DNA from 2 places in the Nitrospirillum guanabarense genome. Region 1 is predicted to be linked to the other one. Evidence: riboswitches for the same ligand, from Rfam matches in the RefSeq annotation. Region 1 holds a riboswitch; the other holds the start of a gene.

Evidence for each region. A riboswitch is a leader RNA that binds a small molecule or an ion and turns the genes downstream of it on or off. The one in region 1 is predicted to bind glycine.
Region 2: linked by a shared signal. The riboswitch ahead of gcvT (glycine cleavage system aminomethyltransferase GcvT) and the one ahead of UAA55_RS00580 (D-amino acid dehydrogenase) in region 1 are both predicted to bind glycine.

Annotation. Positions count from the first base shown of each region.
Region 1 is NZ_JAYEER010000001.1:143,104-146,506, forward strand. Features, by position in the region: gene UAA55_RS00575 (hypothetical protein) at 1-209, shown strand, start outside; gene UAA55_RS00580 (D-amino acid dehydrogenase) at 275-1,525, opposite strand; glycine riboswitch at 1,566-1,667, opposite strand; glycine riboswitch at 1,670-1,758, opposite strand; gene UAA55_RS00585 (amino acid deaminase/aldolase) at 1,772-2,992, opposite strand; gene UAA55_RS00590 (TetR/AcrR family transcriptional regulator) at 3,068-3,403, opposite strand, start outside.
Region 2 is NZ_JAYEER010000004.1:1,896,270-1,899,672, reverse strand. Features, by position in the region: gene ispH (4-hydroxy-3-methylbut-2-enyl diphosphate reductase) at 83-1,030, opposite strand; gene UAA55_RS26805 (hypothetical protein) at 1,343-1,840, shown strand; glycine riboswitch at 1,982-2,087, shown strand; partial or broken gene gcvT (glycine cleavage system aminomethyltransferase GcvT) at 2,312-3,403, shown strand, end outside.

The DNA of each region.
Region 1 (3,403 bases):
CGCGGAAGCAGGGCGAGTTGGAGGTGGACCGGACGGAATTCAGGGCCGAACAGCTCAACCACAGTACGCGCTCCCTCCAGGAGGCGATGGATGACTTGAACCACAGCCAAGCCGCCAGGTGTAAATCGGCGCGATCAATTGACTCCGCCGACTTCAATAGAATCAAACGGATACCGCGCCGATCGGCGTCCAAGCCGCACGCCGATTAATAGTCCAATGGTTTCGTGTGGCACTGTCTGGAGTTCCAGTTGGATGCTGTTTCACACTGGAGCCCTCACCTCCCCTCACGATGCGCCGCCACAAGCTGAGCCGTCATCCACGCCGTCATGGCCGACAAGGTCCAACCGAGATGCCCGTGGCCTGTGTTGTAGTAGACGCCCGCGCGTCCGCCGGGTTGAACGCGCGGCATCATGTCCGGCATCATGGGCCGCAGCCCGGCCCATGGAACCACGCTTTCCACGCTGACCCCAGGGAACAAAGTACGGCACCAGCGTATCAGCGGAGCGATGCGATCGGCCCGGATATCGCGGTTCTCCCCATTGTATTCCGCGGTGCCGGCGATACGGAACCGTCCGACGCCCAACCGGCTTGTCACAATTTTCGTGGCATCGTCCAGCAAGCTGACCCAAGGGGCCGCCTGTTGGCTCTCGGCATCCGGCAGGTTGACGGTGATGGAATAACCCTTCACCGGATAGACGTTGACACGGTCTCCCAACTGCGATGCCAGCCATCGCGATCCCACGCCTCCGCACACGACAACCCGGTCGAAGCGCCCCTCCTCTTCGCCGACCGCCCCTCGCCACCGGAGTTCGACACCATCGCGCCGCGGCTTCAGGCCGGTAATGACGGTTTCAAAACACAACTGTCCACCGCGCCGGGCAACAGCCTGGGCCAAGCCGGTGGTATAAAGGTGGATGTCCCCGGTAAAGTCGCTAGGCGTGTAGAATCCGCCTAGGAAACGCTGCTGTAGAGCGGGTTCCAACGCCTGGATTTCGTCGGCGTCGACGGGCCGCCGGTCGAGGCCACCCTCGCGTAAGAGGGCGTTGACACGGGTTGCGTGCGTCAACGCCGGCACATCCCGGTAAATGTGCAGAATACCACGCTGCTCCAAGGCGAAATCGATGCCTTCCCGATCAGCCATATCAAGCAGGTGCCGGCGCGCCGCGATGGCCAAGCGGGTGGTGGCGATGGTGTTGTCACGGTAGGACGGCAGGGCCGCCAGGAACTCCGCGAACCAGCTATATTTGTGCCAGGACGGTCCGGGATTGACCAGCAAAGGCGCATCCCGGCGCAGCATCCACTTAAGGCCTTTCACGACCGTGCCCGCCTGGTTCCAGACCTCGGCGTTCGAGGCGGACAATTGCCCCCCGTTCGCGTAGGAGGTTTCCATGGCGGCATAAGGATGCCGGTCGAATACGACGACGTTCTCCCCGATTTCCTGCAACTGATACGCCGTGGTGATGCCGGTGATGCCGGCCCCGATCACGGCGGTGCGCGATGATGATGTTTCAGCTGTCTGGGACATGGTACGGCTCCATCCGCCGGGCATCCGGCGGAATACGCCCCATCCGTGTTTGGGCCTGAGAGCTTCACGGGCTTTCCCCGGGATGGGGGTCCGCTTTCTCCTGCGGCGGGCCGGTTCCAAAAGGATGGCCACTCTTCGGATGTTGGGCCTGGCGCGGTCCGGGTGCCTGAGAGATTCCGGGGCGGTTGCTCCTTCGGCGATGGCCCTTGGCCATGCTCTCCCGCGCGAGGCACAATGAAAATTACTCTACAGGAAGCAGTGGCCCTGTCCACGATACGTTTTGGCCCGCTCCACCACCTGCCCGTTCTCGATCAGCAGCAGTTCATTGAAGCGCTCGCACAGTTCGCCCGCTTTGGCGTGCCTGAATAATACCGGGTCGCCGATCCGGAGTTCTTCAGGTCCATCATAAACCACAGGTGTCTGAACCTCACCGGCCCCCTCGTCGGGGATCAGCCGGCTTCCCTCCGGCAACCAAGGGATCGGGGCCCGGTTCAAGCCACTGGGGCCGGAGGCCGGGTAACCGCCCCCGCTACAGGTGAAGACATCCCTTTTGGGCTGACGGGCGATGCGGACGGCAAAGCCTGCGGCAGGCTCAAGCTTGAAATCACGATAGTGATCAAAGAGGGCGGGTGCGTAGAGCGCCGATCCGGCCGCCAATTCCGTCACGCTGGGATCGGTCCGCGTGCTTTCAAAGCTGCCCGAGCCCCCGCCATTGACAAATCGCAGGTGGATCCCGGCCTTCTTCAACATGTGCACGCTGTCGTCCCGGCGGGCGTTCACCTGGGGGCCCGACCGGGCTTTCAGCCTGCGCAGGATCAGATTTCGCAAGCCCTGTCCCGGAACGTCGTCCATAAGTCCGGCGATTTGACCTTCGTAGCCCATCAACCCCATGAGGCGCACCCCGGTACATCCATCAATGCGGCGGGCCAGGGCCAGGACATCCGACGGCGTCCTCAAGGGAGAACGACGGACGCCGAAATGAAGCCCCGGCAAGTCCGATGACATGTCCAAATCGATGGCAACCCGGAAGACAGCGGCGCTTTCCCGGGCCATACGGTCCAAGTGGTCCACCTGCACCGGACTGTCGACCATCAAGACGATGTTCCGACCGAGCCGCAATTGCCGGATGACCCCCGCTAGGTCGGCGGCTTCCGCGGACGGATAGGCGACCAGGAGATCGTCGAAACCCTCCTCCGCCAACCAGGCCGCTTCAGCGGGTGAATAGCACATGAGGCCGGAGAGAAACGGGCCCTTGCCATAATATCGGCGCAGGATGGAAAGGCATCTCACCGACTTTGTCACCAACCGGATGGGTAAGCCCGCCGCCCGCTTGGCCAGCGCGTCAACATTGCGCTGCATCACCTCAAGGTCGACGAAGGCCACGGGCAGCCGTTCCCGCGCCAATATCGCCTTGTATCGTTGGTATTGATTGCCGGCCGTATTGGCCGCCGCATGAAAACCATCCATGAGCATTCCCCGTTAAGCGCCAGCACAGGACTGGCGTCTCCGGGAATGTTACTCTGGACAGAAAAATAGTAAATACTATATTTTTGTCTCTTCGGTGCGGACCAACCCATCCATCAGACCGCTGATCAGATACGCAGCTTCCCGGAAAAGAACGTCCGAAGGCAGGCGATCCTCCTCCAATGCCAATTCGTCGATGACATAGCCGAATTCGGCGCCAATGCGCAGGCGATACCAGAGAAGGTCGGGAGGAACCTGTGGCCATAACCGGCGCGCGAGCTCGCACATTTGATCCGTGAATTGCCTTTGAGATTTCAAACGGATATGCGCCAGATTTGGCAATGCGCGCAGGGCGCGGATGGTCCAGATTCCTCCGGGCTCTTTGGCGACAATATCGGCAGCGGTCCTGAACCA
Region 2 (3,403 bases), on a different contig from region 1:
CGCCGGAGCGTTTTGGGAGCGTCAGCGGACTGAAACGCGAGGACTAGCCCAAGGGGCGGACGCCCCTCCGGCGCCCGACCATCTATTCAGCAGCCAGGCCGCGCGGCAGCTTGAAGGTGATGTTCTCCACCGCCGTCGCGACTTCCTCGATCCGGACATCATAGCGCTCGCGGCAGGCCTCGATGACCTCCTGCACCAGGATGTCGGGGGCGGAGGCACCGGCCGTGATGCCCAGGGTCTTCACATTGTCCATCAGGGACCAATCGATCTGGGTGGCGCGCTGCACCAGCATGGAATTGGTGCAGCCGTGCTTGGCCGCCACTTCGACCAGACGCATGGAGTTGGAGCTGTTGGGCGCGCCCAGCACCAGGATGGCGTCCGCCTTCTCGGCGATGGCCTTCACCGCCGTCTGGCGGTTGGTGGTGGCGTAGCAGATGTCTTCCTTGCGCGGGCCGGCGATGGCGGGGAAGCGGGCCTTGAGCGCGGCCACGATCTGCACGGTGTCATCCACCGACAGGGTGGTCTGGGTGACGAAGGCGAGGTTCAGCGGGTCGTCCACCTGGACGGTGCGCACATCCTCTTCCGATTCCACCAGCAGCACGGCGCCGGTCGGCAGCTGGCCCATGGTGCCCACCACTTCCGGGTGGCCGGCGTGGCCGATCAGGATGATCTGGCGGCCATCGGCGAAATGACGCTCCGCCTCACGATGGACCTTGGATACCAACGGGCAGGTGGCGTCGAGGTACAGCATCTGCCGGTTCTCGGCCTCGGCCGGGACCGACTTGGGCACGCCGTGGGCGGAGAACACCACGGGGCGGCCGTCCGGCACCTCGTCCAACTCTTCCACGAAGATGGCGCCCTTGGCCTCCAGGCCCTGCACCACGAAGCGGTTGTGCACGATCTCGTGCCGGACATAGACCGGCGCGCCATACCGCTGCAACGCCACCTCCACGATCTGGATGGCGCGGTCCACACCGGCGCAGAAACCACGCGGGGAGGCCAGGAGGATGTTGAGCGTCGGCTTGGTCATGGTGATTGGGTCTACTCGGTTCCGGTAAGCCCCGGATACGGGGCCGATCATGGCGGCGGATCATAAAACGGCGCGTCCGTCGATCGCCAGCGCCGTTACGTTAAATCTTGTCGCCCCTCAATATAGGGACGGCGCAGGCGATGTCTTGTGCCGGTATGGCTGCTTCTCTATTGTCGCGTGGCCCCGACGCCGGCCGGCGTCCAACTCCAGACGAGCCCCGCTTCAATGAACATCCACACGGACACTAATATAGGTTCGCCCACCAGGAAAGGCACCCGCGGCCGCCTGGCCCTGCTTTTGGGGATGCCTCTCATGCTGTCGCTGGCGGCATGCGCCAACAAGAACGTCGGCTACCGTCCCGGCTGCCCGACCGTGGCCATTGTGCGCGACGCCTCATCGGTGGGCGTTCCCGGCGCCAATGGGCAGCTCAGCTACACCGCGGTGATGCCCAATATCGAGGGCCGCTGCGAGTACAGCGAGAAGGGCGTGACCATGACCGAGAACCTGCGGGTGGGCGCCAGCACCGGTTCGGCCTATACCGGCGGCCCGCTGCCGCTGACCTATTTCGTCGCCGTCACCGACGCCGACCGCAAGATCCTGACCAAGCAGACCTACAACATCACGCTGGACGTCAGCACCGGCAGCGGTGGTTCGGTGGAGCGGCTGACCCAGTTCATCCCGCTGAGCCCGGAAGTCGACGGCCGTTACTACGAGGTGCTGGTGGGCTTCCAGCTGACGCCGGAGCAGCTTGAGGCCAACATCCGCTTCAATTCCAAGCCGCCGGCGCCGCCGGTTCCGGCCGCGAAGTGAGATAGAAGGCACGGTGTCAAGGGTTCGGCCGGCCGGGCAGGGGCGCCAGGGCCGGGGAACCACCAGGAAGGCGGGTCGCGGGGCAGCGGCCCGCCTTTACTTTTTGGGGCCCTTTGGATTAGGGTGCGCTCGCGAAGCTGATGACACCTCGCGGGAGAGACCGGCCCCAGTGGGCTACCCGCTTGGGCCGGCGCCGAAGGAGCAACCGCCCCCGGAAACTCTCAGGCAAAAGGACCGCGAGGAAGAAGCGCATCTGGAAAGCGGCCCGGCCTCATAGCAACGCCTGAACCATCCCGGCACCGGGGTGGCTTTCCGGCGTTCGAGGCCACAAGCCCACCGACGGAGTAAGCGGGCCACGCCTGGTGACAGGTTGCCGCCCGTGAATCTCTCAGGGTCCGGGACAGAGGGGGGCGAGCCCGCACGGAATCCGTCCGTGCGGGAGGAACTCGTCCGCCGGGAGTCCCAGCGCTTATGGCCAGTGAAACCAATTCGCCCCTGCTCGTTACTCCCCTGAACGCCCTGCACCGCGAGCTGGGCGCCAAGATGGTGCCCTTCGCCGGCTATGACATGCCGGTGCAATACCCCCTGGGCGTGCTGAAGGAGCACCTGCACACCCGGGAGCAGGCCGGCCTGTTCGACGTGTCGCACATGGGCCAGGTCATCCTGCGCGGCGACGGTGTCGTCGATGCCCTGGAAAGGCTGGTGCCCGGCGAACTGAAGGCCCTGAAGGAAGGGCGCATCCGCTACAGCTTCTTCACCAACGACCAGGGCGGCATCCTGGACGACCTGATGATCGCCAACCGCGGCGATCACCTGTTCCTGGTGGTGAACGCCGCCTGCAAGGTGCCGGACATCGCGCACCTGACGGCGGGGTTGCCGGGCATCGAGGTGGAATACCTGGGCGACGACCGGGGCCTGCTGGCCCTGCAGGGCCCCACCGCCGCCGCCGTGCTGGCGCGCTTCATCCCCGACGTCGCCACCATGCCCTTCATGTCCATGGTGACCGCCAGCCTGAAGGGCATCCCCGTCACCATCGCCCGCTCCGGCTACACCGGTGAGGACGGGTACGAGATCGGCATCGATGCCGACCGCACCGAGGATGTGGCCCGCCTGCTGCTGGCGGAGCCCGAGGTGGCGGCCATCGGCCTCGGCGCCCGCGACAGCCTGCGCCTAGAGGCCGGCCTGTGTCTCTATGGCCATGACATCGACACCACCACCACGCCCGTGGAGGCCGGCCTGACCTGGGCCATCTCCAAGCGCCGGCGGGAGGAGGGGGCTACCCCGGCGACGCCATCGTCCGCCGCCAGCTGGCCGAGGGCGCCGCGCGCTACCGCGTCGGCATCCAGCCCGAGGGCCGGGCGCCGGCGCGCGAGCATACCGAAGTGCAGGACGCCGCCGGCCAGACGGTGGGCGAGGTCACCTCCGGCGGCTTCGGTCCCAGCGCCAACGCCCCGGTCGCCATGGGCTACGTCACCGCCGCCAGCGCCGCCGTGGGCACGCCGCTATCGCTGATGGTGCGTGGCAAGGCCCTGCCGGCCAAGGTGGCCGCCATGCCCTTCGTGC